4 regions of the Weizmannia sp. FSL W8-0676 genome follow, and region 2 is predicted to be linked to each of the others. Evidence: predicted binding sites of a transcription regulator. Region 2 holds the regulator's gene; each other region holds the start of a gene.
What was found. The regulator Rex, encoded in region 2, represses fermentation and respiration genes when NADH is low (regulators of the CRP and FNR family bind a similar motif). The targets are predictions, from matches to a motif close to TTGTGAAATATTTCACAA.
Positions count from the first base shown of each region.

Region 1: the regulator Rex is predicted to act here: its motif matches at 6,120-6,137, upstream of NST20_RS07690 (DUF1641 domain-containing protein).
Region 3: the regulator Rex is predicted to act here: its motif matches at 3,830-3,847, upstream of qoxA (cytochrome aa3 quinol oxidase subunit II).
Region 4: the regulator Rex is predicted to act here: its motif matches at 3,299-3,316, upstream of ric (iron-sulfur cluster repair di-iron protein).

Region 1 is NZ_CP151954.1:1,580,391-1,588,176, forward strand. Features, by position in the region: gene selD (selenide, water dikinase SelD) at 1-1,046, opposite strand, end outside; gene NST20_RS07665 (YfcE family phosphodiesterase) at 1,249-1,968, shown strand; gene NST20_RS07670 (hypothetical protein) at 1,961-2,185, shown strand; gene NST20_RS07675 (permease) at 2,173-3,237, shown strand; gene NST20_RS07680 (glutamate-5-semialdehyde dehydrogenase) at 3,301-4,548, opposite strand; gene proB (glutamate 5-kinase) at 4,549-5,643, opposite strand; gene NST20_RS07690 (DUF1641 domain-containing protein) at 6,222-6,671, shown strand; gene NST20_RS07695 (NAD(P)/FAD-dependent oxidoreductase) at 6,706-7,786, shown strand, end outside.
Region 2 is NZ_CP151954.1:3,021,404-3,029,189, forward strand. Features, by position in the region: gene NST20_RS14820 (glycosyltransferase family 2 protein) at 1-920, shown strand, start outside; gene NST20_RS14825 (GtrA family protein) at 952-1,341, shown strand; gene groL (chaperonin GroEL) at 1,739-3,364, opposite strand; gene groES (co-chaperone GroES) at 3,418-3,702, opposite strand; gene NST20_RS14840 (CPBP family intramembrane glutamic endopeptidase) at 4,072-4,800, shown strand; gene NST20_RS14845 (YdiK family protein) at 4,797-4,994, shown strand; gene tatC (twin-arginine translocase subunit TatC) at 5,032-5,796, opposite strand; gene NST20_RS14855 (redox-sensing transcriptional repressor Rex) at 5,947-6,630, opposite strand; gene NST20_RS14860 (ABC-F family ATP-binding cassette domain-containing protein) at 6,944-7,786, shown strand, end outside.
Region 3 is NZ_CP151954.1:591,507-599,292, reverse strand. Features, by position in the region: gene ppc (phosphoenolpyruvate carboxylase) at 1-1,241, shown strand, start outside; gene NST20_RS02855 (hypothetical protein) at 1,443-1,685, shown strand; gene NST20_RS02850 (LCP family protein) at 2,140-3,051, shown strand; gene NST20_RS02845 (HAD family hydrolase) at 3,106-3,765, opposite strand; gene qoxA (cytochrome aa3 quinol oxidase subunit II) at 4,111-5,037, shown strand; gene qoxB (cytochrome aa3 quinol oxidase subunit I) at 5,062-7,011, shown strand; gene qoxC (cytochrome aa3 quinol oxidase subunit III) at 7,008-7,616, shown strand; gene qoxD (cytochrome aa3 quinol oxidase subunit IV) at 7,616-7,786, shown strand, end outside.
Region 4 is NZ_CP151954.1:382,295-390,080, forward strand. Features, by position in the region: gene dctA (C4-dicarboxylate transporter DctA) at 1-519, shown strand, start outside; gene NST20_RS01900 (Crp/Fnr family transcriptional regulator) at 824-1,504, shown strand; gene NST20_RS01905 (hypothetical protein) at 1,990-2,253, shown strand; gene ric (iron-sulfur cluster repair di-iron protein) at 2,536-3,240, opposite strand; gene NST20_RS01915 (YceI family protein) at 3,549-4,085, opposite strand; gene NST20_RS01920 (NADH-dependent flavin oxidoreductase) at 4,787-5,905, opposite strand; gene NST20_RS01925 (hypothetical protein) at 6,049-6,522, shown strand; gene NST20_RS01930 (HD-GYP domain-containing protein) at 6,652-7,674, shown strand.

The sequences.
Region 1 (7,786 bases), 1.4 Mb from region 2:
TGCACTTTGATACGGCCGGGATGTTCCGGGACAACCTCGCCGATCAGGCTGGCTTCCACCCCTGATTTTACAAGTTCTTCAAGCAGCTGTTCCGCTTCATCGCCGGCAACGGAAAGCAAAAGGCCGCCTGATGTGACCGCATCACTTAAAATCCATTTATCTATTTGGTCCATACCTTCAGGGAAGTCGACGACATTTTCAATATGGGCAAAATTATTTTTTGTGCCGCCCGGAACAGCGCCCGCTTCCGCCAGTTCACGCACGCGCGGCAGCACCGGCACTTTGTCTTTGTAAATACGGAGCCCTGCCTTGCTTCCCTGCGCCATTTCGGATGCATGGCCCAAAAGCCCGAACCCGGTCACATCGGTCGAAGCATGGATGGTGTAATCCCGGGAAATTTCAGCCGCTTTCTTATTTAAGGTAGCCATGACATTGGTCACGCGTGTTATTTCTTCTTCTGTTAACAAATCCCGTTTAATGGAAGTGGTCAAAATCCCGACCCCGATCGGTTTCGTCAAAATTAGCTTGTCCTCCGGCTTTGCCCCTGCATTTGTGCGGATATTTGCCGGGTGTATCGTGCCGGTCACCGCCATCCCGAATTTGGGCTCCTGGTCATCAATCGAATGCCCGCCGGCTAAAGTTACCCCCGCTTCTTTGCACTTGTCACCGGCGCCTTTTAATATATCGGCAAGAATGGCTTTGTCGAGGGTATGGATCGGAAAAGCAACGATATTCAGCGCAGTCAGCGGCGTGCCGCCCATTGCATAAATATCGCTGACCGCGTTTGCCGCCGCCACCTGGCCGAATGCATAAGGGTCATCGACAATCGGTGTAAAGAAGTCGACTGTCTGCACGATCGCCAAATCATCCGTCAGCTTGTAAACGCCAGCATCATCGTTCGTATCGAGCCCGACCAGCAAATTCGGATCCTGGACTCTCGGTGGCAGTGTCCGCATCACCTGCTGCAAATCCGCCGGGCCGATTTTGCATCCGCATCCGCCCTTTGTCGTCAGTGAAGTCAATTTTATTTTTTCTGATTGTGCCATATTGCATCAACCTGACCTTTCTTAAAGCATGTCTGATCCTTGTACCATTATAGACCACTTCGCGGCAAATTGCATTTTCTTCCGCTCCGCCCGCTTGCAGAGGGCGCTGAAAACGGGCCTCAGTGGTGAAACCAGGCAGGCCGGGATAAACCCGCAACCCGTTATGGTATAATAAAGGAAACCAATTTTTGAGGTGATCGCATTGAAACTGGCATTTATATCCGATATCCACGGCAATGCGCATGCGCTTGAAGCCGTGCTGGAAGATATTGAACAAAAGCGGGCCGATAAAATTTTTGTCCTTGGTGATCTTTGCTTTCGCGGTCCTGAACCGCAACGGGCATATGAGATGGTGATGGCTTTAAAAACGAAAGTGATTAAAGGGAATGCCGATGAATGGGTGTACAGGGGCGTCAGCATGAACGAAGTGCCGGAAAAGGCTTATGAAATGATGAACCGGGAGCGGGACTGGACGGTTTCCCGGATGGAACAAAATGCAGTGGAGTCGCTGCACCAGCTTCCCGAAGAGGTAAAATACGAATACGGCGGCATTAAAATTCACGGATTTCACGCCACCCCGTACAGTTTGTTTGAAAATGTGCCACCGGATAGCGAAAACAGCAAGTTGAATGAGAAGTTAATGCAGGAAGACGCGGATATTTATTTATATGCGCACATCCACCTGCCGTTTATCCGCACGTTTGATGGCAAAACGTTTGTCAATCTCGGCAGTGTCGGCCTGCCGTTTGACGGGATCGCCAAAGCCTCTTATGCGATGGTGGAAATTGGCGATCACGATTACCAGGTTTCCAATGTCCGCGTTTCCTACGATGTGCGAAAGACGATCGGGCTATTTGAAGCTTCTGATTACCCGAACAAAGACAAGCTGATCGACATTTTAACCCGGGCAAAAAATGATTGAACCCGCCCCCGGTTTTAACCGGGGGTTTTTTTCGGCAGAAGTTTTTGTGAAATTTTTCACGGGAGAGCATAAAAAAGCGCAGCAGCCCCATGCCAAAAAAGAGACAGCCATTGGCATCACTCGCCATTTATTTTTTCACCTTATTATGTTATCATTAACAATTGGTATAAATTTTACTGTCATAGAAATGGAGATATTGTTGCTGTGGCTGTTGTAAATCATACAGCAAAACCTGAACAGCAATCCGGGAAAAAGGCGGCCTGGCTTGCCGTTTTGTTTCTCGTTATTGCCGGATTAGGTCTTTTTTATGTAAAATGGTGGCCGTACTATGAGAAATCTTTGCTTGCCGCCCATACGCACTCCATCGGTACATCGATTCTCGGGGATCCGGGCAAATCGGCATCATTTTCATGGGATGGCACTTTCCAATATGTGACCGCGTATTTTCAGGCTGTTTGGAAAGCGGCCGTGCTCGGCATTTTGCTCGGTTCGCTCGTGCAGGTGCTCCTGCCTTCTGCGTGGCTACTTAAAGTGCTCGGCAAAACGTCATTTGGAAGTACGGTTATTGCCGGTGCGAGCGCCATTCCCGGCATGATGTGCACATGCTGTGCTGCGCCGATTGCAGTCGGGCTGCGCAAAAAACAAGCGTCCACACCTGCGGCACTCGCCTTTTGGATTGGCAACCCGATGTTGAATCCGGCAACGCTGATTTTCATGGCTTTTGTCTTGTCATGGAAATTTACCCTTCTCCGCATCGTGGCGGGGCTTATCATGACGTTCGGGGTCAGCTGGCTGGCGGGCCGGCTCGTGAAAAATGAACAACCGGTGGACATCCGCCAGTTCGGGCCGGATGCCGGAGAAAACAACGGGTCCTTTTTCCTGAGATGGGGAAAGGCCGCCGGAAATATGATCCTGTATCTTGTTCCGGCTTATTTGCTCTCGGTTGTTGTGTTAAGCGCGGCCCGTTTCTGGCTGTTTCCGGCATTCGGCCAGCATGCCGGAAACAGCATCACGGCGGTGATCCTGCTTGCATTTGCCGGCATGCTGTTTGTCATCCCGACAGCGGCTGAAATTCCGATTGTCCAGACGATGATGGCTTTCGGGCTCGGGACAGGCCCGGCCAGCGCACTGCTTGTGACGCTTCCGGCCGTCAGCCTTCCTTCCTTAATCATGGTTGGCCGGTCGTTTTCAAAACAAATCCTTCTGTTTGTTGCCGCCTCCTGTGTTGTGGTCGGCATTGCGGCAGGGTTATGTGGAATGTTTTTTTAACCAAACGATTGCCCGGAGCATTTGAACAAAACGGCGCGGCCAGATGGCCGCGCCGTTTTGTATTCATTCCCTGATTTGCCCGCTCCCGTATATCCAATATTTTGTGGAGGTTAAGGCATCCAGCCCCATCGGACCGCGGGCATGCAGTTTCTGGGTGCTGATGCCGATTTCCGCCCCGTATCCAAACTCAAAACCGTCTGTAAAACGGGTGGACGCATTATGGTACACACAGGCGGCATCCACCATGGACATGAAATGTTCCGCCCGGGCCCCGTCTTCTGTTACAATCGCCTCTGAATGTTTTGTGCCGTAATGGTTGATGTGCCGGATCGCTTCATCTGTATCTTCGACCGTTTTGATGCTGATTTTAAGCGCGAGGTATTCGCAATACCAATCCTCTTCCGCCACCTTTTTTGCAGCCGGAAAAATTTTCTGCACCGGCTCATCCCCGTAAATCTCCACCCCTTTTTCCGCCAGTGCGCTAAGCAGCTTTTCGCCGTGTCGGGCGAGCCACTGCGCATGGATTAAAAGCGTTTCGATGGCATTGCAGACGGATGGGCGCTGCGTTTTTGCATTGACTGCAATCCGGACGGCCATTTCCGGCTGTGCTGTTTCGTCTATATATAAATGGCAATTGCCTGCCCCGGTTTCAATCACCGGCACGGAAGCTTCGCGGACAACGGTATCAATCAGCTTTTTCCCTCCTCTCGGGATCAGCACATCGAGATAATCGCGCAGGTGGAACATTTCTGTTGCCGCCTCCCTGCCTGTATCTTCGATGAGCTGAACGGCATCTTCAGGAAAGCCTGTCTCCGCCAATGCGCGGTGAATGGAAGAGACGAGCGCCTGATTTGAGCAGATGGAAGACGAGCTGCCCCTTAAAATGACTGCATTGCCCGTTTTGATCGCAAGCGTGGCAGCATCGGCCGTAACATTCGGGCGCGCTTCGTAAATCATGCCGATGACACCGACCGGCACTTTCTTTTTGAGGATCAGCAACCCGTTTTCTTTCTTGATTTCTTCGACTGTTTCCCCGACCGGATCTTTTAACTTCACAAGCAGCCGGACCGCTTCTGACATATCATGGATCCGCTTCTCGTTAAGCATCATCCTGTCAAGTATATTTTCCGGAAGGCCCGCCCGGCTCCCGCTCCTGAGGTCTTTTTTGTTTTCGGAAATGATCGTTTCCCGGTCCTCAAGCAAAACACGGGCAACCGCCAAAAGCGCTTTGTTTTTTTCTTCCGTTGTCTTTTTGGCAAGCGCCATGCTGATATTCTTCGCTTTTTTTCCTTTTTCTGCGGCTTCAGACATTTAACCCAGCCCCTTTCTGTTTAAAGGCACCCAGTGATCGCGGTGGATGACTTCTTCTGCTGCCCGCCCGCCAGGCTTCATGAGCACGTGCAACAACTCATCCGCACCGTAAAGCACTTCCCCTTTTCCAAGCAGCCCTTTTGCGCCGTAGACGTCCACGACATCGCCTTTTTGGAATGTTCCGGAAATTTTTTGAATGCCTGCCGGAAGCAGGCTGCTCCCTTTTTGCAGCAAAGCCTGTTCCGCGCCGCGGTCAATGTATATTTTTCCGGCACTTTCCGAAAACAGCGCGATCCATTGTTTCCGGCTCTTTACAGCCGGGCGGGCGGCTCCGATATACGTGCCGTCCCCTTTTCCTTCGAGTATCTTGACGAGTTTACCGCGCCCTTTTCCCGTACCGATAAACACCCGGACGCCGAGGGATACCGCTGTATTTGCGGCTTTCAACTTTGACAGCATGCCGCCGGTTCCCGCTTTCGAACCGGCGCCTCCAGCCATTTTCATCATCTCGGGCGTGATGTTATCGATAAAATCAATGCGCCGTGCACAACGGTCGTATTTTGGATTTGTACTGTACAGCCCGTTTACATCCGTTAAAATAATGAGGTACCCAGCGTGGACAAGCCCGCTGACGAGCGCAGACAGCATGTCATTGTCGCCGAAAGTGAGTTCTGAGACCGATACGGAATCATTTTCATTGATAACCGGGATGACGCCGCGGCGCAAAAGCTCTGTTATCGTTGAATAAGCGTTATGGTACCGGTCTTTTGTGGAAAAGTCTTTCCGGGTTAACAAAATTTGCGCCGGTATTAAGCCGTAACCACCAAGCGCTTCCCTGTACCGCTGGATGAGCACACTCTGGCCGATGGCAGCAGCAGCCTGCTTCCCTTTTAACGTGACGGGCCGCGCCGGGTAACCGAGCAGCCGGAACCCGCACGCGACAGCGCCGGATGAAACGACGACCACCTCATGCCCGGCTCTGCGCAATGCCGCAAGGGCGCCGATATGGTCGGCAAACTTCTGTTCATCAATTTCCCCCGCGTCATTTGTTAAAGAACTGCTTCCGATTTTTACTACGACTCTGTTTTTCTCCATGGCATTTCTCTCCTTCTAAAAGGGTAAACAAAAAGGCCTTCCCGTCCCTGTAAAAAGGACGAAAAGGCCTTGCTTTTCGCGGTACCACCTTTTTTGGGCGACACACTTGCGCCCCGCTCTTTTTTGATAACGCAAAGCTTTGCGCCCGGTTTTCCGGGACCCGGAAGGCAGGTTTGGCAGGCCGCCTGCTGCAGCACCTTTCAGCCTGTGGGCGCCGCTCTCTTGCGCAGGGGTAATCCGCCTACTATTCCTTCGTTCACGTTCAGTATTTTTAATTATCTTACAACAGCACCGGAAGAAATGCAAGCAAAATATTTTGCTATGCATAACCCGAGAAGCCGGGACAAAAAATAAGCTTGCATGCGGATTTTCCCCGAAATTGGAAAGAAAATTACTTCCTATACAGTGAAAATTTGATATACTAATCATATATGAGGTTTCATCACCTTTCTTTGTGAATCTTAGTATGCGTAATTATGGGAGGAAATTCACAAACAGGAGGGGGGGAATCAGGGAACCTGTATATTTTTTGTATCTACATATGTGTGGGAATTCCATCAGAAAAGGAGAAATAGGAGATGGCAGAAACTTCAGCTCAAAAAGGCAATCCTGAAGAAAAACCAGAAGTAACCCCGGAAACGGCAGTCGCACAGAAAGATTTGCTGGATCAATTATTGGATCCGGAAATCCAGCAATCTTTGACGGTGTTGGTTGAAAGCCTGCCGAAAATGGCCGAACTGGTCACAATTTTAAACAAAACCTATGATTTTGCGCAATCCATAATGACAGATAAAGTGCTGATCAATGATTTTAAAGGCGGATTTCAAGGTTTTCTGGATCCCGTTGCCGAGAAAGCAAAGGGGCTTGCCCAAACCGCGATTGAAGCAAAGGACCGTGCCGAGACGTCCACAGACACGATCGGATTGTTCGGCCTGTTAAGATTGCTGAAAGATCCACAAGCCCAGAAGCTGTTCCGTTTTCTGCAGTCTTATCTTGCAGTCGCGGAAGAACGCAGCAAACAGCAGTAAGGTGAATGAGAACTAATGAAAACGGGGGATCCATATGAGTAAAAAAATTGTCATTTTAGGGGCCGGTTACGGCGGCCTGTTATCTGCGTTATCAGCGCGTGAATATTTGTCAAAAGACGATGCAGCAATCACAGTCGTAAACCGTGTGCCGGACCATCAAATTATTACGGAACTGCACCGTCTGGCGGCGGGCGGCGTTTCTGAAAAACGGGTATCGCTTCCGCTCAGAAAACTGTTTAAAGGTAAAGATGTCGACGTTCAGGTGGATGAAGTCACAAAAATCTCGCCTGATTCGAAAGAAGTATCGCTCGGAAGCGGCTTTAAGCTGAATTACGATGTGCTCGTTGTCGCACTCGGCAGCGAAACAGCTTTCTTCGGCATTCCGGGCCTTGAAGAAAACAGCTTTCTGTTAAAATCAGTGGACGATGCGAAACGCATTCATGCCCATATCGAGTCCTGCCTTGAGCAGTATGCCAAAACGAAAAACAAAGCGGATGCCACATTTGTTGTCGGCGGCGGCGGCCTGACCGGGATTGAACTGGTTGGCGAGCTGGCGGACAAGGTTCCGGGGTGGTCGAAAAAATTTGCGATCGACCCTTCCGAAATCTCGCTTATTTGTGTCGAAGCGGCGCCTTCCATTTTGCCGAACTTCGCGCCAAATCTGATTGAACGGGCAACGAAGAGCTTGGAAGCGCGCGGCGTGCAATTTTTCACAGGCATCCCTGTTACGAAATTCCAGGACAATGTGGTGGAATTAAAAGACGGCCAGAAAATCGAAACGAAGACGCTTATCTGGACGGGCGGCGTGCAAGGAAACCGTGTCGTTGCAAATTCCGGGATTGAAGTAAACCGCGGGCGTGCAACGGTAAACGCCTATTTGCAATCCACTTCCCACCCGGATGTGTTTGTTGCAGGCGACAGCGCGGTTGTCTTTCCATCAGAAGGCGCACGCCCTTATCCGCCAACAGCACAAATGTCATGGCAAATGGGCGAATTGATCGGCTATAATCTTTATGCTTATTTAAAAGGCGGGAAAATGCAAACATTCCAGCCGGTCAACTCCGGTACGCTTGCAAGCCTCGGCAGAAAAGATGCCATTGCGTTTATCGGGGAAA
Region 2 (7,786 bases):
GGGTGCTCGAATCCCTGATCCAGTCCAAACTGATTGCAAAAGACAGCACGCTCTTGTTTGTCGATGACGGGAGTCGCGACAAAACCTGGCAGATCATTGAATCCGCTTCGGCCCGCCATCCGTTTGTAAAAGGCATCAAACTGTCGCGCAATGCCGGGCACCAGAATGCGCTGCTTGCAGGGCTAACGGTCGCCAGTGAGCATTCCGACTGCGTCATCTCCATTGATGCCGATTTGCAGGATGATATCCGGGCGATCCGGGCATTTATGGAAAAATACTGGCAAGGCTATGATATTGTATACGGCGTCCGCGACAGTCGGGAAACGGACACTTGGTTCAAACGGACAAGTGCGGAAGGGTTCTACTGGCTGATGGGAAAAATGGGGATTCAGCTGGTGCCGAACCATGCTGATTTCCGGCTGATGAGCAAGAGGGCATTGGAGGAACTTTTAAAATATAAAGAAGCGAATCTGTTTTTGCGCGGGATTATCCCTTTGCTCGGGTTTCCTTCCGCAAAAGTGTATTACGACCGGAAAGAGCGGATGGCCGGGGAATCAAAATATCCGTTAAAGAAAATGCTCGCTTTTGCCCTGGATGGCATTACGTCTTTCAGCATAACCCCGGTCCGTTTTGTGACGGCCCTCGGGTTTATCACGTTTATTTTAAGTGCTTTTGTCGGCCTTTATGCCCTTATAGAGGAACTTGCCGGCCATACCGTCTCCGGCTGGGCTTCCCTGATCATCTCTATCTGGCTCCTTGGCGGCCTGGAGTTGATGGCGGTAGGGCTGATCGGGGAATACATCGGCAAAATTTTTAAAGAAGTCAAAAGGCGCCCGCGCTATACTATTGAAACGAATTTATATAAAGACGGGAAATCTTCTTTCGCCTTAAGCCAAAACAGTGATACAATGAAAACTTGAAAACACAACTTACGAAAGGTTTGCTGGACCCATGCTCAAACAATATGCCGCTTTTCTTAAGTTTTGCATTGTCGGCGCCGGAAATACGCTTGTTGATTTTCTCGTATTTTTTCTGCTCACATCATTCCATGTGCCTTATCTTGTTGCACAGGCCTGCTCTTATACGGCCGGCATGGCAAACAGTTATTTGCTGAACCGGTTCTGGACGTTTCAAGTAAGAAAAAAAGCAACATGGGGCGAGGCTTCACGGTTTATTGCCGTCAATTTAATCGTCTATGCGCTGACTTCCCTTCTGCTTTTCCTCTTTCACCAGCAGTGGGGCTGGCCGCTTTTATATGCGAAGATCATCGCCACGCTGGCAGGGATGGCCGTCAATTTTCTTGGCACAAGGCTCTGGGTATTCCGTGAACACGCGGAATAACCGGGCCGGCATGCCTAAGCCTTCGTTTTCCTGTAAACCCGCCCAGACCCTTCATTCCGCGGCCGCCACGCTCACGTTTGCCGCTTGCCTCTCCCCCCCATCATCACGGCTTACGGGTATGCCTCCATTTCGCAATCACTTTACTCACGGTTTATACACTCCCTTCATTCCGCGATCACCACGCTTACATCTTATGCCGCTTTCTTTTCGGCTCTTGATAGGCCAACATCCTATCCGCATGCAAACATTCGCAAAAAGGGTATAAAAAAAGAGGCGCCCGGTCACTTCACGGGAGCCTCTTTGAAAACAGATGGTCTAAAACATGAACCGAAACATGGACATGGTACAAGGATTGAACGTCTGTAAAGGTTGTTATACCAGCATTTTCAGGCGCTTATTACATCATGCCGCCCATACCGCCCATGTCAGGTGCGCCGCCTGCAGGTGCCGGCGGTTCAGGTTTGTCGGCAACAACCGCTTCTGTTGTAAGCAGCATTGCAGCAACAGATGCAGCATTTTGAAGAGCGGAACGGGTTACTTTCGTCGGGTCCACGATACCCGCTTCAATCATGTTGACCCATTCGCCATTGGCTGCATTGTAACCAATGCCGACTTTTTCTTTTTTCAGGCGTTCCACAATAACCGAACCTTCAAGGCCGGCATTTTCCGCGATTTGGCGTACAGGTTCTTCCAAAGCGCGTGCAACGATATTGATGCCTGTTTTAACGTCGCCTTCTGCCTCAATGGAAGCGACTTTCTTGATGACATTGATAAGCGCCGTGCCACCGCCTGCTACAATGCCTTCCTCAACAGCAGCACGCGTAGAGTTCAAAGCATCTTCAATGCGCAGTTTGCGTTCTTTCAATTCGGTTTCTGTCGCAGCACCGACTTTGATGACTGCTACGCCGCCAGCCAGTTTTGCAAGGCGTTCTTGTAATTTTTCGCGGTCAAATTCGGAAGTTGTTTCTTCCAATTGCATGCGGATTTGGTTTACACGTGCAGAAATTGCAGCAGAGTCGCCTGCCCCTTCCACGATTGTCGTTGTTTCTTTTGTAACAACCACTTTTCCGGCACGGCCGAGCTGGTCAATTGTTGCAGATTTTAAATCAAGACCGAGTTCTTCTGTGATCACTTCGCCGCCTGTCAGGGTTGCAATATCTTCGAGCATCGCTTTGCGGCGGTCACCGAAGCCAGGCGCTTTCACCGCAACTGCATTGAATGTGCCACGCAGTTTGTTGACAACGAGTGTTGCAAGAGCTTCCCCTTCAACATCTTCCGCAATCAGCAACAGTGGTTTGCCTTGTTGGACAACTTGTTCGAGAACAGGGAGGATTTCCTGGATATTGGAAATCTTCTTGTCTGTAATTAAGATATAAGGGTTATCCAGAACAGCTTCCATTTTGTCGGAATCTGTTACCATGTAAGGCGATGCATAGCCACGGTCAAACTGCATCCCTTCCACAACGTCCAATTCCGTTGAGAAGCCTTTTGATTCTTCAATGGTAATGACGCCGTCGTTGCCCACGCGTTCCATTGCTTCAGCGATCAATTCGCCAACTTCTTCGTCAGCAGAGGAAATTGCAGCAACTTGGGCGATGGAAGCTTTGCCTTCGATTGGTTTCGAAATGGCTTTTAATTCTTCGACAGCAGCCGCAACCGCTTTTTCAATCCCTTTGCGGATGCCAACCGGGTTTGCGCCTGCTGTTACGTTTTTCAGGCCTTCACGGATCATTGCCTGGGCCAGAACGGTCGCAGTGGTTGTACCGTCACCAGCTACATCGTTCGTTTTGCTGGCCACTTCGGAGACAAGTTTGGCGCCCATGTTTTCAAACGCGTCTTCGAGTTCAATTTCTTTTGCGATCGTGACACCGTCATTTGTAATCAGCGGAGAACCGAATTTCTTTTCCAGAACGACGTTGCGTCCTTTCGGGCCCAATGTCACTTTTACAGCATCTGCCAGTTTATCCACACCACGAAGCATACCGCGGCGGGCTTCTTCGCCGAATTTAATTTCTTTTGCCATTTATAAAACCTCCTCATGTCATATCGTTATTTCTATGTTTCAACAAGCCAGGCTTATTCCACAACCGCCAGAATATCGCTTTCACGAAGAATTAAGTATTCTTTTCCGTCATATTTCACTTCAGTGCCGGCATATTTCGAGAAGATGATGCGGTCGCCTGCTGCTACATCGATGGCAACACGTTCACCGTTATCAAGGGTACGCCCGGAACCGACAGCCACTACTTTGCCTTCCTGCGGCTTTTCTTTTGCCGTGTCAGGCAGGACAATACCGCTTGCTGTTTTTTCTTCCGATTCAACTAATTCAATGACAACGCGATCACCCAGTGGTTTTAACACGTGAAACAACCTCCTTAATTCGTATTATGTAAAATTTTGGCCAATATTAGCACTCACATAAGTTGAGTGCTAACACATTTATTATAATAAATAATTCCTTGCTTTTTTGCAAGTCTTCTCATCCAACTTTTTTTATTTTTTTCGGGTCCTGCACTCTTTAAAGAGCCCTGTCAAAGGATGGCGGTTGCGCGCCTCCGTTTCAGCCGCTTGCCCCTTTATAAGTATGCTTGATCACCATCCGGATATGCAACTGAAAAGGCTGGCCCGGCGCACGGCATTTGAACCCCGCCCGGTTCAATAGTACAATGAACATATTGGACGAATTTGCGATCCTTTAAACTTTGAACTGGCAAGAAAGGAAAAGAGCGCGTGAAAAAAGAGTATGTGTATATTCTCGTGACGTACATCCTTATGCTGCTGTCCGGCGCCATCGGGTATCCGTTGCTCTACTATGCCGGGGTGAACGTTTTCCACGAACCGGCAGACAGCATGCGGACATTGACGCCCCCGCTTTGGACCGTCATCAGCTTTATCATCGGGCTGATCATCGTCCTGTACTTTTTAAGAAAAGCCGCAAAAAAAGAAACAGACCGGGCCGAACCGCTTCCGGCCGCGCCATCCGCCATATGGGCAATAAGCGGCGTCTTTCTTTGTTTCTTTGCCCAGACTGCAGCCGCTATCATTGAATCATTGTTCGGTGCCCCAGCTGCCTCCAACAATACGCAGCAAATCATGGCGCTGATTGAAAGATTTCCGCTTGTCATCCTCATCAGCTCGATCGCCGGGCCGATTCTCGAGGAAATCGTCTTTCGGAAAATCATTTTCGGCACGCTGCGCAGGCGCTTTTCTTTTCTTTTGTCCGGTATTGTCAGCTCGGTTATTTTTGGGCTCGCGCATACCGAACCGAGCCACTTGTTTTTATATTCCCTTTTAGGGCTGACGCTCGCTTATTTATATGAGAAAACAAACCGGATCACCGTTTCCATGTTTGCGCATGTTTCCATGAACACAATTGTGGTCGTGAGGCTGCTTTTGCACCCGTCCGTTCTGCAGACATCCGTACATGAAATTTACAGCTCAATTGGAGGACTTCTATGATGAGACCACTTTTTTCAGGAATTGTAAACTGCCTGCTCGGGGCCTTGTTCACTTATTTTGCCATTCAGCAGGTACAAGTGGGCGGCTGGGGCTTTTTTTCTTATTTACTGCTGTTGATTGCAACATTGGATCTGGGTTCCGGAATCAGGCTGATCTTTCTCCATTTCAAGCTGAAAAACTCAGTGAAAAAATAAAAGCCGTTTTTCCGGTTCCGTCCGGAAAACGGCTTTCTTATTCAGAAGGAATCGTCTGTTCATCCATTGGCATTTCTTTTGCCGCTTTTTGGGCATTGCGGTACGCCATTTTCGAAATCAGCGTGCTCGCTTCATACAGCAAAACGAGTGGGACAAAGGTAATCAGCTGCGAAAACACGTCCGGCGGGGTAATGATGCCGGCTGCTGCAATCAGAGCAAGATACGCATATTTTCTTGCCTTTTTCAACAGCCTCGGCGTAATGATGCCAAGCTGGGTCAGAAACAGGACCACGACCGGCATTTGGAACACAAAGCCAAACGGAAGCGTGATTTCCAGCAGAAACTGAATATATTCCCTGATCCCGATCACCGCACGAATGCCCATTTCATTTGACAAGCCCATCATAAAATTCACCATCAGCGGACAAAGCACGAAATAGGAAAAAGAAACGCCGGCTATAAAAAGCAGGATGGAAACAGGAATGTAACTTAATGTCAGTTTCTTTTCTTTCTCATACAGCCCCGGGCTTATAAACGCCCAAAGCTGGTACAAAATCACCGGCAGGGTCAACAGGCATGCGATCACAACCGAAACTTCCATAAAAACCTTAATGGGATCGGTTACCCTGAAGGCATTCATCATGAACATGCCGGCATTTTCGGCGTGCTGCAAATAACGTATAACAGGCTTTGCGGTAAAAAAGCCAACAACCAGGGCGAACAGAAAGAAAATGAGAACGGTGATTAACCGCTTTCTCAATTCCTGGATATGTCCGGTAACCGGCATTTTTTTCGCATTCATCGCCGTTCTCCTTTAAGTGCCGGCGTGGAATCCGCCCTTTTCCCTTTGCACGCCAGAGCCAAACCCGGCCATTTCCATTTGCGCCTGCATTCCGTTTTCAAACGGGCCACCCCCTGTACCCATTATGATAACGGAAAAAAAGCTTTTTGGCTATGGCTTCGCAACCGGCTCTTTTGTTTCTTTCAAATTTTCTTCATCATTTGAATAATGTTTTAAAAAGTAGATCAGTGCCTGCAGTTCCACGGCCAGGTCAATATGATGGACACGGATATCCGGCGGCACGTTCAGCCGGGCAGGCGTAAAGTTTAAAACGCCTTTTACATTCGTACTGGCAAGCTCGTCTGTCACCGCCTGCGCACTGGAAGCGGGGACCGTTAGAATCACGACCGTTACATCTTCCGCGCAAAGCCGTTCTCTTAATTCGTCCATGCTGTAAACAGGCACATTGCCAACATGGCTCCCCACCTTCCCGGGGTCATTGTCAAATGCCATAACAATCCGCGCGCTGTTATTCTTCGAAAAATTGTAATTCAAAAGGGCTGTACCGAGGTTCCCCACGCCAATCAGCGCTACATTTGTGATCTCATCCTGGTTCAGCGTCTTGCCGAAGAAAGACAATAAATATTTTACATTATAACCATAACCTTTTTTCCCAAGTGCCCCGAAGTAGGAAAAATCCCTGCGTATCGTGGCGGAGTCGACTTTCACCGCTTCACTCAGTTCCGCCGATGATACCCTTTGCTTGCCGAGTGTATATAAATTTCTCAGGTACCGGTAATATAATGGAAGCCGTTTTGCGGTGGCTTGCGGTATTTTTACTGATTCATCCTTCATGTGAAATCCCCCAAGTTGAAAGCTTAAATTTTTCGTGCTGCTGGTTCCAATCGTGCGTCCATTCCGGAATGGCAGCGCTGCCATTCCTCATTATAATATTACTCCTATCTGAACAAAGAAAAAATATGTTTTAAAAAATGTCTGCATGCGTCTTTTTCTCTCTCCAACTATGTTAAATATATCACAAATGAGCATTTTTTTCATGGGTTTTTACGGATTTATGTGAAAAGTTTTTTGACAAATTTCGATCACGCCGGTTGAGTTGCAGTTCGCCTTCCTGTACACTTACAATGATATAGAGGTGAACATAACGATGATGTTGCTGCAAGTTCAACAAGTCACAAAATATTATGGCGCTGAACTTATTTTATCGGATATAAAATTAGAAATCCAAACAAAAGACCGGATCGCTTTGGTCGGGAGAAACGGGGCCGGAAAATCGACCCTGCTGAAAATCATTGCCGGCCAGCTTTCTTATGACGAAGGTTCCATCATTGTGCCGAATGGTGTCGAAATCGGTTATCTTGCCCAAAATGCCGGGCTCGAATCAGATTTGTCCATTTGGGACGAAATGATGTCGGTTTTTAAAGATTTGCTGGATATGGAAAAACAGCTCCGCGAATATGAACAAAAAATGGCCGACCCCGCGATTTATAACCGCCGGGCGGAGTATGAAAAAGTGCTGCACGCTTATGATACTTTGCAGACACGCTTTAAAGATGGAGGCGGATATCAGATCGAAGCGGATATCCGGTCCGTTCTGCATGGCTTCCGTTTTGACCAGTACGACTACAGCACCCCGATCCGGACGTTAAGCGGCGGGCAAAAAACACGCCTTGCATTGGCGAAGTTGCTGCTCACAAAGCCGGATATCTTAATTTTGGATGAACCGACAAACCATCTCGATATCGAAACGCTCACCTGGCTGGAGCAGTATTTACAAGGCTATGAAGGCGCCATTCTGATCGTGTCCCACGACCGTTATTTTCTGGATAAAGTCGTCAACCAGGTCTATGAAATCTCAAGGCATTCCATCAAAAAATACCACGGCAACTACAGCCGGTACCTGGAACAAAAGGCCGCCCAGTACGAACGGGAAGTCAAGCAATATGAAAAGCAGCAGGAAGAAGTTGCGAAATTGCAAGCATTCATCCAG
Region 3 (7,786 bases), 890 kb from region 2:
CGAAAGAAGCCGGCCTGTACCGCGTCTACCCGAACGGCGAAATTTTAAGTGAGATCCATATCGCCCCGCTTCTTGAAACGATCGAAGACTTGCGGAACGGCGCGAAAATGCTCGAAACCCTTTTCCAAATGCCCATTTACCGCAACCATTTAAAGGTGCGCGGCAATCTGCAGGAAGTCATGCTCGGCTATTCCGACGGCAGCAAAGACGGCGGCACGATGACGGCGAACTGGCAGCTGTACAAAGCACAGAAAGAGATCCACGAAATGGGTGCCAAATACGGCATTAAGCTGAAGTTTTTCCACGGGCGCGGCGGTTCACTCGGACGCGGCGGCGGCCCGCTTTATTCAAGCCTTTTGTCCCAGCCGCCGGTTACACTTGGCGACGGCGTGAAAATCACCGAGCAGGGTGAAGTGCTGTCATCGCGCTATTTGCTGCGCGACATTGCCTACCGGAGCCTTGAGCAGGCGACATCCACGATGATGTGTGCCATCACAGAACAAAAACAGAACGAGAAAAATGGCAAAACGCCAAACGAAGAAGCTGTCAGGGCAATGGATAAAATTTCCGAATATGCGCTTGAAAAATATCAGGAACTCGTCTTCCGCGACCCTGACTTCCTGTCTTATTTCAAACAGGCAACGCCTTTAAATGAGATCGGTGAACTCAACATCGGCTCCCGCCCGATGAGCCGGAAAGGGAGCGCCCGTTTCGAAGACTTGCGCGCCATTCCGTGGGTATTTTCCTGGACGCAAAGCCGCCAGCTCCTTCCCGCCTGGTACGCAGCCGGGACAGGCCTGAGCAAATATGTGGAAGAAACCGGCAATTTCAAGTTGCTTCGGGAAATGTATGCATCATGGCCGTTCTTCCATGCAACGATCAATAACCTGCAAATGGCATTGATCAAGGCGGAGCTTTCCACGGCTGAAGAATATACAAGGCTGGTGAAAGATCCTGAAGTTGCCGGCCGGATTTTCGGCCTGATCAAAGCGGAATATGAACTGACGAAGGAAATGGTTTTAAAGATTGCGGACCAAAAAGAGTTGCTGGATTACACGCCGAACATTAAAGAATCAGTGCGCCTCCGCAACCCGTATGTCGACCCGCTGAACCTGTTCCAGGTCTATCTTATTTCGCAACTGCGTGAACGCGAAAACAAAGATGAAAAAGCCCGGCACCTGCTGATGGAGGTCCTGCTTACGATCAACGGCATCGCCGCAGGGCTCCGGAATACAGGCTGATAGCAATCCCAAAAGCTCTTTTTAAAACAAAAAAACCGTTGGGAAAATCATTTTTTCCCGGCGGTTTTTCTCATTTTCCGGATGTTTTTCTGAAGGGCTGCCCCGAAAAGGCTGGCGGGAGCCCCCTTTTTTGACGGAAATGGTAAAAAGAATGCAGCACTTATTGTATAATGGGTTTAAGAATATGCCGGGGGTGGGCCAATGGATGACTTTATCGGATTGATTTCAGTCATTTTAATTTTTTCTGTGCCGATTGTCGCAATTGTAACGAATTTTTTTAAGTCGCGTGAAAAAATAAGAGTACAAGTTTTGGAGAAAGAACTGGAGCTCGAAAAGTTAAAAAACGAAAACTTCCTGCTGGAAACAGAAAAAATGAGGCTGGAATTGCAAAAAATGGAGCTGGACGGGCCCAAGGATGAGTGGGTAATAAGCCGGGACCGGTAAATGTAAAACAGCTAAAAGAGCGGCTGCTCATTTGCCGCTCTTTTTCACCTGCTGCTGGCCGCCGGAAAGCGCCTTTCTCCACTGTGGCCGTCTGGACCGTCTTTGTGCTTGCGTCTGCACTGTTTTCCCTGCTCTTTACATAGAAAAGCGACCCTCCCCCGATGACCACAACAATCAAAATCACTACAATGATCCACTTCTTCATCTTTATGTTCTCCTTTCCTGTTTTCCAATTTTTACGGGAACCATCTGTTCTACTTTCTGGCTTCATTATGATGGGGCAAACTTAAATTTTTCTTAATGTTTTCGTTGCAAAATGCGATGATTGAAAAACAGGCCGCACCGTCAGCCCGATACTGACGGGATATGATGGGAATCGACAAAAAAGGATATTCAAGCGTAGCGAATCATGCTATAATAACCAATTATATGACGAAAAAAGAGAGGGCCACCGATGAAGAAAAAAATCCTGATGTCCTTTTTAAGCCTAATTGGGATCCTGGTCATCGCCTGTGGCGGCTACGCCTATTATGTTTATCACTCGGCAAAAGCCGCGGCTAATAAAATGCATGAGTCGCTGGCAGGCACTTCAAATGAAAGCATCTCAAGCCAGAACGGGCAGCCGATTTCCGTTTTGCTGCTTGGTGTGGATGAACGTGCAAATGACAGCGGCCGTTCCGATGCCATCATTGTGATGACCATTAATCCGAAAAAAGGCACGACACAGCTGGTCAGCATCCCGCGGGATACAAGGACGCTGATCGCCGGACGCGGCACATATGACAAAATCAATGCTGCGTATGCATATGGCGGAACCAGTATGGCACTGCAGACCGTTGAGGACTTTACCGGTATCCAAATGGATTACTATGTGAAAATCAACATGCAGGCCCTGAAAAAACTGGTCAATGCGGTTGGCGGCATTACCGTCAACAACACAATTGACTGGCATGACGAAGGGTACTATAAAAAAGGGTACCATTACAAAAAAGGGGAAATTCATCTGAACGGAGCCCAGGCGCTCGGCTATGTCAGAATGCGCCATCTTGATCCGGAAGGCGATTTTGGCCGCAATAAACGGCAGCGGAAAGTGATCGAGGCGCTGATCCGGAAAGCAACCAGCATTTCTTCTGTGGCAAAATACAGCAGTATCCTTGATACGCTTGGCGACAATGTCAAAACAAATATGACGTTTAATGACTTGCTTACGATTGAGAAAAATTACCGGAATGCCGCCAAAAACATTACCGAGTATGAAGTAAAAGGCACCGATGCCAACTTTGACGGGATCTATTATTTGGCGGTGTCAGATGCTGAAAAAGAAAAAGTCACGCAAATGCTGGAAGAAAATCTGTCTGGTGACTAAGGAATAGTGGAAACAAACAACCCGCTTCCGGCATGCCGGAAGCGGGTTGTTCTGTCAACGGCTTTCAATAAACCGGATTACTTCTTCAAGCGGCGTTTCTGCCATTGACCCGAGGCGGTGGTCAATCTCGCCGAACTTGAGGTCTTTTGTTACCCGGTTCGGGACGACTACGCATGCCATACCGGCGCGTTTTGCCGCAAGCGACCCGTTTGGCGAATCTTCGAAGACGAGGCATTGTTCCGGTTCCACGCCGAGACAGACGGCCGCTTTCAAATACAAAGCTGGGTCCGGTTTGACTTTTTCAACGTCATCGGAAGATTTGATGCAGTCAAAATAAGCGAGAAGGCCAAGCTGGCGCAAATAGCGGTGCAGCCATTTCCTGTCAGAGCTTGAAGCCAGTCCGACTTTAAGCCCGAGGTTCTTGGCCGACTTTAAATAATCTTCCACGCCTTCGCGGGCCGCGCCTTTTTCGAGCCGTTTTAAAAACATTTCCTCCAGCTCGTGGTCCAGTTTTTCTGTATCAAGCGGCTTTTTGATCTGCTCTTCAAGATATTTAAACGGCTTAAAACCCGAATGCGTGCCTACCCCCTTTCCCCATAGTTCAAGCGGCATCTCGCAATTGTAGCCGCGAAAAATTTCACAAAGCGCTTCATAGTGTTCCGATTCCGTATCCATAATCAGCCCGTCGAAATCAAAAATCACAGCTTTTATCATCCGTAAAACCCCTTTCTGTTTCCCTTAACATTATACGTTAAAAACACTTTTCCTCCCAGAATGGTTTTGAAATCTTTTCCAAAATATTAAATACCGTATTCCTTCACAAAGTTGTAAATTATTTCTGGATAATGCCAGTATTTGACAAATCTATGAAAAATATATGAACTTTTTATGAAATTTTTATGAAACACGGCGGAATAAGGGTAAAAGACAATACATCTATATTTTTTTATTGTAAAATAGGTTAGCACCATAATAAAGGTGAAAAAATAAAAGTACCACCTTTTTTTCATTTGCTTTTATTTGTACACTATTTTACCAAACCGGAAGGAGAGAAAAAATGTGTTGAGGAAACTACCTTGGAAACTGGTGCTGCTTTTGTCCCTCACATCGCTCTTTTTGCTCGGCGGATGTGACACCAAAATTGCAGTGCTCGACCCACAAGGTCCAATGGCGCGGGAACAATATCATTTGATTGTTTACTCATCCATCTTGATGGCCTTTGTATTCGTCGTTGTCCTTGGGTTGTATCTTTATATGGTGATCAAATACAGGGCGTCGCGTCTGCCGGCTGATTATAAACCGCCGCAAATTCACGGCCATAAAGTGCTGGAAACGGTGTGGACCGCCATCCCGGTGCTGATTATTATCGCCATTGCCATTCCAACCGTTAAAGCAAACTATTCGGTTGAAGAAACGCCAAAATCTATGCAAAGCGAAAAACCTTTAACGATTTATGTCACGTCATCGGAATGGAAATGGATTTTCAGTTATCCGGAACAGGGCATTGAAACCGTTAACTATGTAAACATCCCGGCTGGGCGGCCAATCAATTTCGAATTGACATCATCCGGTACGATGGCATCTTTCTGGATCCCTGAACTTGGCGGACAGAAATATACGATGCCGAACATGACGATGAGGCTGATTCTGGCTGCAGACCACCCTGGCGAATATACAGGAAGAAACGCAAACTTCAACGGGGAAGGCTTTGCAAAGATGGACTTTGATGTGTTAGCCCAAACGCCGGAAGATTTCAATGCATGGGTGAAGGAAGTCAAAAGCAGAGCGCCTCAAATGAAAAAATCGGATTATGAAAACCTGATTAAAAAAGAAGGCCTCGTAGGAAGGCATACCTATACAGGGACCCATTTAAAATGGGATAAACCGGATGAACAAAAAAGCTATTATGAAGAATCGAAAAAAGGTGAGAAACAAAATCACCATCACCACCACGATATGTCCGGTATGGATATGGGCGGAAAATAATCATTGGAATAGGAGGAAAACAGTGTGAAACTTAGTGATTTTTTCGTCACCGGTGAACCGGCCATATATGCCGCCGAAGTTGGCATGGCACTTGGCGCGGCCGCTGTGATCTTTTCTCTAACCTATTTCAAGAAATGGAAATGGTTATGGAAAGAATGGCTGACAACCGTTGACCATAAAAAAATCGGGATTATGTACATTATTGTTGCGGTATTAATGTTATTCCGCGGCGGTGTCGATGCTTTAATGATGAGAACACAGCTTGCACTGCCGAACCAGCATCTGCTTGATGCCAACCATTATGACGGGATCTTTACGACCCACGGGGTTGTCATGATCTTATTTATGGCGATGCCGTTTTTGTTCGGCCTGATTAACGTTGCTGTTCCGCTCCAAATCGGGGCGCGCGATGTTGCCTTCCCGCTTTTGAACGCATTCAGCTTCTGGGCAATGGTTGCAGGGATGTGCCTCTTTAATATTTCATTTATTATCGGGGGTTCCCCTACTGCCGGCTGGACGAACTACTTCCCGCTTGCAGGCCCGGAATTTACAAAAGGTGTCGGAAACAACTATTATGCAATGGGCCTGCAGCTTTCCGGGATCGGGACACTGGCAACAGCCGTGAACTTCATTGTCACGATTCTGAAAATGAGGGCGCCGGGCATGACATTAATGAAAATGCCGATGTTCGTATGGTCTACTTTGATTACTTTTATCATCGTGCTTTTTGCTTTCCCTGTTTTGACAGTGGCTTTGGCAGAAGTAACGTTTGACCGTACTTTCGGCGCACACTTCTTTACCATGGGTTCAGGCGGCAGCCCGATGTTATGGGCAAACTTGTTCTGGATCTGGGGCCACCCGGAAGTGTACATTGTGTTGCTGCCATCTCTTGGGATTTTCTCGGAAATTATCGCTACATTCTCGGGTAAACGATTGTTTGGATATGCCTCCATGGTCGTTGCGATGGCTGGTATCGCATTCTTCAGTTATTTCACATGGGTTCACCACTTCTTTACAATGGGGAACACAGCAGTCGTAAACTCGTTCTTCTCGATCTCAACGATGATTATCGCGATACCAACGGGTGTCAAATTATTTAACGAAATCTTTACATTGCATAAAGGGAAAATTAGAACAACAACGCCTATGCTTTGGTCGCTTGCCTTTATCCCGACATTTTTGATCGGCGGGGTTACGGGTGTTATGCTTTCCATGGCAGCAGCAGACTATCAATATCACAATTCATATTTCCTGATTGCCCACTTCCACTATACATTGATTCCGGCAGTCGCCTATGCATGTTTCGCAGGGCTCCACTACTGGTATCCGAAAATGTTCGGCTATATGCTGAATGAAAAACTGGGCAAAATTACGTTCTGGTTGTGGATGGTCGGCTTTAACCTTTGCTTCCTGCCACAATTCTTTGTCGGCCTCGACGGAATGGCGCGCCGGATGTACACTTATGAAGCAGGACTTGGCTGGACAGGTTGGAACTTCGCCTCTACAGTAGGTGCCTATATCATGGGGATTGGGTTCCTCGTCCTGGCTTGGAACATTGTTTACAGCATTAAACATGGCGTTCGCGACACGACCGGTGATCCTTGGGATGGCCGCACATTAGAATGGGCAACCCCTACACCGGTTCCGGAATATAACTTTGCGAAACAGCCGGTTGTCTCTACACTTGATGCGTTCGCAGAATACAAAGAAAACGGCACACCGATTTACCGGGATGAAGAGTACAAACCGATCCATATGCCAAATAACTCGGCAATGCCATTTTTCTCCGCTGTATCGATGGGCCTTGCAGGTTTCGGCCTTGTCTGGTCCTGGTGGTGGCTCGCCATTCTCGGCGGTTTGATGATGCTCGGCTGCCTTGCGTGGAGATCGTTTGACCCGGATAAAGGGCACTATATCAGTGTAGAAGAAATCATTCGCACAGAAAATACAAGAGCAGGAGGTGTAAAACGATGAGCGACGAACATTTGGATACATCATTGCCCCTCGAATACCAGCGCAATCAGGACCGTTTAACCATTTTCGGTTTCTGGGTTTTCCTGGCGGCTGAAATCACTTTGTTTGCAACGCTGTTTGCAACGTATTTTACACTCCAGCACCAAACAGCAGGCGGGCCTGTTCAGCAGGACATCTTTGAGCTCAAAGGTGTCCTGATTGAAACCTTTGTCCTTTTGACAAGCAGTTTTACATGCGGAATTGCCGTCTTCAATATGCGCAACCGGAATAAAGGCGCGATGCTCGGCTGGTTTATCGTTACCCTTCTTCTCGGTTTAACTTTCGTCGGCTTTGAAATCAATGAATTTGTCACGTACGTTCATGATGGGGCAACACTGCCGACAAGCGCATTCCTTTCCGCATTCTATGTATTGCTCGGAACGCACGGATGCCACGTTTCCCTCGGGATTTTATGGGGAATATCGATTATTATACAACTGATCCGCCGCGGTTTAACGCCGATGACGGCACGCAAATTTTTCGTTGTAAGTATTTACTGGCACTTCCTTGATGTTGTCTGGATCTTTATCTTCACTTTCGTTTATTTAGGAGGGTTGATGAAATAATGGAGCATCATTCAAAATATCCGATCGGCCATGTCATCGGTTTTCTGCTTTCAATCGTATTGACCCTTGTGGCACTGTATGTTGCTTTGTATACCAACCTTTCTAAAACGGCGATCATCTGGACAATCGGATTGTTTGCCTTCCTCCAGGCTGGCGTGCAATTATTTATG
Region 4 (7,786 bases), 680 kb from region 2:
TTCATCGCTTATATAAAGGAAGAACTTTTACTCGTGCTCGGGACTTCTTCATCGGAATCGGCGATGCCTTCCCTGATGAGAAAACTCGAAAAATTCGGCTGTTCAAAATCCGTTGTCGGCCTTGTCGTTCCAACCGGCTACTCGTTTAACCTGGACGGCACCGCCATCTACTTGTCAATGGCTTCCATTTTCATTGCGCAGGCGTACAATGTGCACCTGACGATCGGGCACCAAATCATGCTGCTGCTGATTTTAATGCTGACATCAAAAGGGGCGGCGGGCGTGACCGGTTCCGGTTTCATTACCCTTGCTGCGACTTTGTCTGCGTTCCCGGTTATCCCGGTTGCGGGGATCGCACTGTTGATCGGCGTGGACCGATTCATGTCCGAATCGCGCGCGCTCACAAACATTATTGGAAATGCCGTCGCGACGGTCGTCATCTCCAAAACAGAGAAAGAATTTGACAAAAAGGAAGCACCGGAAACGGTTGCCCATCCTACAGAATCGATTCCTTCTTAATAAGAGGCGCTCCGATTGGGACCCTCTTCTTTTTTAACATTGGCTTTGGAGAATACGCGGGGTAATTGAGAGATAGTTGCACTTTATTGAAGGAAGGATAAGAGGCGTTCCGAGGGGGGACACTCTTATTTTTTTAACATTGACTTTGACTTTGGGCGGTGTGCTTATTTTTGTGTACAATAGGGTGTGTTGAGGGATTTGTCCAGCAGGCCGCCTGCAGCTACGTAATGATATCTATGAAATTTGGAGAATACCGAGTAATTGAGGGATAATTGCACTTTATTGAAGAAGGGAAGTGAGCGCTTTGGAAAACCTGCGTAAAATGCCGCTTTTTAAAGGACTCGGGGACGCGGATCTGGCTGTGATCGCCGATATATCTGTTAAAAAGCATGCAGAAAAGGATGCGCATATTTTTTTCCAGGGGGACCCGCAGGAAGCCGTTTATTTTATTGAAAGCGGGGAAGTGAAAATTTACCGCACCGATGCGAACGGCAAAGAGCAAGTTGTCACACTGCTTCGCGATGGCGACATGTTCCCGCATGTTGGTTTTTTCCGTAAAATAAGCTACCCGGCGAATGCGATGGCGGTTGTAGACACGAATCTCGTTGCGATCCGGATTACTGATTTTGAAAACGTGTTGCTCAACAATCCGCAGCTGACCATGACTTTATACGGTGTGATGAGTGATGAAATCCTTGACTTGCAGGACCGGCTCGAAGCCCAGATTTTAAACAACGCTTACGAGCAAGTAGTCAAACTTTTTCTGCGCCTCACCCGCACACATGGCGTTCAGGAAAAAGACGGGTTTGTCCTCGTGAAAACCCCGCTCAACAACTCCGACCTCGCCAACATGATCGGCGTCACCCGTGAAACGGTCAGCCGCACGATCCGCCAGCTTAAAGAAAAAAACCTCATCCTCCCGCAGGAAAAAGGCACATACCTCATTCACCAGGAAAAACTGACGGAGGAACTGCTCAGGGTATAAAGATTTTCCCGCCGGTAAGAATTAAAGCAAAGAAAGACAAGGGGGCGTCGTGGGAGCGAAATGTCTTTCATCGGGGTGATGAAGGACAAAAGTAAAGTGCCCGTGCAGCGAAATGTCTTTCATCGAGGTGATGAAGGACAAAAGAGGAGCGCCCGGGTCAGCGAAATGTCTTTCATCGGGGTGATGAAGGACAAAAGAGAGGCGTTCGGGCAGCGAAATGTCTTTCATCGGGGTGATGAAGGACAAAAGAGAGGCGTCCAGGCAGCGAAATGTCTTTCATTGGGGTGATGAAGGACAAAAGAGGGGCGTCCGGGCAGTGAAATGTTCTTCATCAGAGCTATGAAAGACAAAAGTGAAGTGCCCGCGCAGCGAATTGTCTTTCATCAAGGTGATGAAAGACAAAAGGGGGTTGCCCACGCAGCAAAATGTCTTTCATCGGAGTTATGAAAGACAAAAGAGAGCTGGAATCCGAGCAAATTGTCCTTTTGGGGGATTCAAAAAGACAAAAGAAAGCCGGACCCGGGGTGAATTGTCCTTTTGGAGGTCTCAAAAAGACAAAAGAAAGCTGGGATCCGGGCAAATTGTCTTTTTGGGGGATTCAAAAAGACAAAAGAGAGCTGGAATCCGAGCAAATTGTCCTTTTGGAGGTCTCAAAAAGACAAAAGAAAGCCGGACCCGGGGCAAATTGTCCTTTTGAAGGTCTCAAAAAGACAAAAGAGAGCTGGGATCCGTACAAATTGTCCTTTTGAAGGTCTCAAAAAGACAAAAGAGAGCTGGAATCCGGGCAAACTGTCCTTTTGGAGGTTTCAAAAAGACAAAAGAAAGCCGGACCCGGGGCAAATTGTCCTTTTGGGGGGTTCAAAAAGACAAAAGAGAGCTGGAATCCGAGCAAACTGTTCTTTTGGAGGTCTCAAAACGACAAAAGAGGAACGCACGCGCAACGAGTTGTCTTTCCCCGGGGCCAGGAAAGAAAAATAAAAAGCAAACCGCCCCTTTTTAAAAGGCTGCCTGGGAGGACAGCCTTTTAAAAGTCAAACGGCTTCTTCGAGTAACCGCTTGAATAGAATATTATTTTCCAGGTGAATGTGCTGGAATGTATCATTTTCAAAATTTTCAAGGCGTTGGTACACGAGCTGGAATGTACGGCATGCCCCTTCCGGCAATGTATAGTCATTTGTAATTTCGCGGAGCTGGTGCAAAATTTCCCCGACAGCGGCATGTTCCGTTTCAAGATCGGCCAAACCGGCTGTCGCGGCTTTCAGGTTAGCGGCAGATGGATGGCTTTCGTATGCACGAATGGCCGGAAATTGTTCAGCATCTTCTTTTTCAGTATGCGCCAGCAGTTCTGCTTTTAATTGGTTAAACAGTTCATGCACTTCGATGAGATGCGGGTGGTTGCCGCCGTGGACGCGCATCACTTTTGTCACATACGGGCTCAAATTTGGCAGCTCCTCGCGCAAAAACGCATGGTGGGTGGCCTGAATGTGGTTGACAATTTCCGTATAGCCCGCTTCATTCCAATTTTGCCCAACGGCTTTTCCGGCATATTGGCCATAAAGGTTACAAATGGCATCAACCAGTTCATCTGCTGACAGGTTGCGCTTTTCCGCTGCTTCTTTCACAGACACATTGCCGCCGCAACAAAAATCGATACGGTTTGCTTTAAACAGATCCGCCGCTTTTGGAAATAAAGTTACAATTTCCCCGACAGTCTGGTTTGTTGTAAAACGTTCCATCGAATTCACTCCTCCATTTCATTGCTGTCTTCATCATAAACCATCAGCACCCGCTTATTTGTGATGCACATCACAGCAATTGAGAAAAGTTCTTATTTAATAGAAAAAAGTGATTGAGAGCACTGAAAAAATGATGTTTTATTTTTATTTATACAAGGATGCAAAAAATGGCGGGACACTATGAATGGTGGTGTCTCGCCATTTTTTGTTTTCTCTTAGGCTTTTTCAGTAGCTTCAACTGATCCTTGGCCTAAGCAGCATGATCTGACCAAAGAAAAAAGCGCCAATTTAAATTGACGCTTCCGCAATTATTCCGCTTTGCTTGCTTCTAATTCCACCGTAAATTTGATTTCATCGCCAACGAGGACACCGCCTGTTTCAAGGGCTGCATTCCAAGTAAGGCCGTAGTTGCTCCGTTTTACGGTCCCTTCTGCACTAAAGCCGGCGGTTTCCGCACCGCTCATCGGGTTTTTCGAAATCCCTTCAAATGTGGCTTTAAATGTTTCTTCTTTTGTCACGCCATGGATCGTCAAATCACCTGTGACGTTATATTCATTGTTTCCTGCCTTTGTAACCGACTTGGAGACAAATGTAATTTTCGGATATTGTTCGACATCTAAGAAATCTGCAGAACGAAGATGATTATCGCGGTCATCATTTTTCGTGCTAATGCTGCTGGCATCAACAATAAAAGAAATGTTTGCATCCGTTAAATCCTGGGGATCGGCTTCGAGTTCGGCTTCAAAATTTTGAAAAGACCCTTTTACTTTTGAAATCATCATATGTTTTACTGTAAAATCAATGGTGCTGTGTGCATAGTCAACTGCCCATTTTGTTTTTGCCATCATGAATTCCTCCTGTTTTTAAAACTTACTTTTCGTAACTTAGTTTAATATTGTAAGTGAAAAAAGTCAAGAAAACCGAACCCATTTTTTTAAAAGGGTTCGGTTTCTAAATCTGCAGGTAGGCAGAACCCTGCATGTTAACAGTGTTTTTGCACTTTCTTTCGCAGTATAGTGGTTCTTACACCAGGCAGAATCCTGCATGTTAACGGTGTTTGCGGGAACCAATCCGGGTACGCCGTAAGTCGCGCAAAAGCCGCGTGCTGAAAACCCGCAGCAATGCGTGCCAATCAATAACTGGAGAAGGTAGGTAATTCCAGCCCAAAAATTGCATGCCAACTTATATATAGTGATGCCCATTCCATCGCATCTATATACTCCGGCTTTAGCTCTAGGCCAGATTGGACAGGTGCAGCCATTCATTCCTTGGTCATTACGTATACTTCAATTCGGTCGTCAACCGAGCTCCGCGGCAAAGCCATTCATTTCTTGACAATTGCGTATGCTCAATTCGGTCGTCAACCGAGCTCCGCGGCAAAGCCATTCATTTCTTGACAATTGCGTATGCTCAATTCGATCGCCAACCGAGCTTCGCGGCAAAGCCATTCATTCCTTGGCCATTACGTAAACTTCAATTCGTGTATCAACCGAGCCTCGCAAGCGCAGCCATTCATTCTTTGACAATGCCGTGCAACATGCAGATGTCATTCTGCAAACGGGAACCAGCCCGGCGTTGAGATGATCATCTTCCACAGCGGTTCCGGAATAACGAGCCGTTCGCGGTCGTCTTTTTGTAACGCGGTTTGAATCGCATCCTTTTGTCCGGCTTTGATTTTTTCCACCCAATGCGGTTCCATGACAAGCTCACGGCCGAGGGCAATAAGTGGCACGCCGGTTTCCATTGCTTTCAAAACCTCGTCTCCTGTGTGCAGGGAACCGACGCCGATCAAAGGCACGCGGCCTGCAGTATGTTCCACGATCTGTTCCATGCGCGGACGGCCGGGTTCACCGCCGCGGCGGGCTTTAGACCAGAAATGCTGCAGGGAAATATGCACGTAGTCGAGCTCTTTTTCCATCAGCGCATCCAACAGCGCGAACGTGTCATCCATCGTAATTCCCGGTTCGTACGGTTCTTCCGGGGACAAGCGGTATCCGACTAAAAACGGCCGGTCTGCATATTCCGCCACCGCTTTTTTCACAGCATCAACGACAGCAAGCGGGAATGCAAGCCGTTTTTCTAGGCTGCCGCCCCACTCGTCTTCACGCCGGTTCGTATACGGGGAGAAAAATTGCTGAATCAGATAACCGTTTGCACCGTGAATTTCAACGCCGTCAAAACCGGCTTCGATCACGCGGCGCGTTGCTTCGCCGAATGCTTTCACAATTTCAGCGGTTTCTTCTCCTGTCAACGCGCGCGCATGGACACTGCCGTCTGACGAATCTGTTTCACTCGCGCTCACAACATCCCCGCCCGGCACGAGTTCAGCCGGGCATTCGCGGCCACCATGGTGGATTTGCACAACCGCTTTTGCACCGTTTTGCTGAATCGTTTGTGCTAGTTTTTTCATGCTCTCAACCATTTCATCTGTATGCGCGCCAGGTTGCCCGGTAAATGCTTTGCCGTTTTCCGTAACATTGGCACATGCCGTCACGACCATCCCCGGCCCTTTGGCACGTTCTGCATAATAACGCAGCTCGGCAGCGGAAATCGTGCCGTCATCATTCGAGGAATAATGGGTCATCGGCGCCATCACGATGCGGTTTTCCGCCCTGACGCCGCTTTTAAACGTAATGGGTTCAAACAGTTTATCGTATTTGCTCATGGTCATGCTCCTTTCCTGGTTGCTTTCGCTTTTTTATTATGTTCCAATCTGTAAAAAAACGAAAATGAAAAGCACCGATCAAACCATGCAGGCATATCATATAGGAAAGTATTTTTTACATCATGAATTGGGAGACGTGAATGATGAGTGATGTCCTTTTACTGCTTCAAATGGTGGCAAAAAGGTTGAGTATCCTTTCGTTGATTACAGCGGTATTGCTGTTGTTGTCCCATTTATGGCTGTACGCTGTATTCGCGTTCATCATAATGGGCGGCCTGATTTGCGTTGACCGGATCATCAGTGAAAAAGGCAAATCACGGGCAGCGGAAAACCGGCGCTATTATACTTTGATCGTTGTGACAGATGAAGATTGGTACGAAGAAGAGCATGTGCCGTTTCTTGAAATGGATCATGTCTCCTTGGAGCTGCATTATCAATATGAAGATATCCGCCGCATCAATCCGCTGATCCAGTTGCGGGCGTTTCCCGGATTTGTTCTCGTCGAAACGGATGATACAAAAAGAATAGAGGAATCGTTGCAAAACCCGGCGCTCGTTACGGGAAACTATGCGGAAGTCGTACGTTTTCTGAAACAGGAAACCACGGCGGAAAACTGATGGCTTGCAATGGGATACGGCAGGCAGCGGAACATAAATGAACTTTTTAAGAAAAATCGGAAAGGCTCCTTTTCACGAACATTTCCTGTGTTAAAATGTAAAAAAGTACGTTCAAGGGGAGCTTTTTCAATGGTGTTTCGAAAAGGGGAAAAGTTAGCAGAAGATTTGTATTCCAATAGCGGCGTCCTGTTGCTGCGAAAAGGGACGTTTCTTACAGAAAGGCTTGCTGCCATTTTAAATAAATATGAAGTCATCCTCGATCCGCAACTGGACGGCAGGCGCATTGCCACCGAAGCGCCCGGGATCTTCCATGACTTATTATATGAGAATATTTACCACGAAATGGAAGAGCTCCAGCACATCATTCAAGTGAAAACAACCCTTTGTGATGCAGAAGTGGAGAGTATGGAAAAAAATTTTCGCAAGCTTTACAAAGAAGTGTTTGCCACCCGGACGTCTATTTTGGAACTAATGGAGCATTTCTCCGCTGACGAATATTTGTTCAAACACTGTATCCATGTCGGGCTGATCGCTGCCAATATCGGGAAAATTTTGAAGCTGCATCCTGAAAAGCAAAGCCTGCTGGCGCAAATGGGGCTTTTCCACGATATTGGCAAGTTCACCATTGACTCGCAAATTCTCAATAAACCGGGAAGGCTAACAGACGAAGAGTTTGCCTTGATCAAGAAGCATCCGGAAGCGGGTTACCGGCTGCTTGAGAAAACATCGCTTGACCCGATGATTTTAAAAGGGGTCCTGATGCACCATGAACGGCTGGACGGCTCAGGCTATCCGGATGGCAGGAAAACCATTCCTTTTCTTGTCAGAATATTATCTGTGGCGGATACGTTTGACGCCATTTGTTCCAACCGCGCATACCGCAGGAGGCAGCCGGTGTTTTTTGCGATTGACGAATTAATGGCAGATGCTGATGCCGGCCGGCTCGATCGGGAAATTGTCCTCCCGTTTGCCAACTTCCTGATGGAAAATTACCGGAAACAACCGATTACACTCCGTAACGGGATAAAAGGGAGCATTATCCGGATCCATCCGCTTCATCCAAATCAGCCTGTCCTTAAAGTTGAAGGTTACCCGGTTTTAAACCTGATGGAACAAAAGCTGACCTTGTTTCAAATTGCTAATCCCTATTAACCGGGGCTCTTTTGTATGAAATGTAAAAAGATGGGAAACTCGAAAGACAAAGCGTGTCTTTTTGGAAACCGGAAAGGCGGACAGGAGCAGTACGCCCTCCCGGATATTCCGA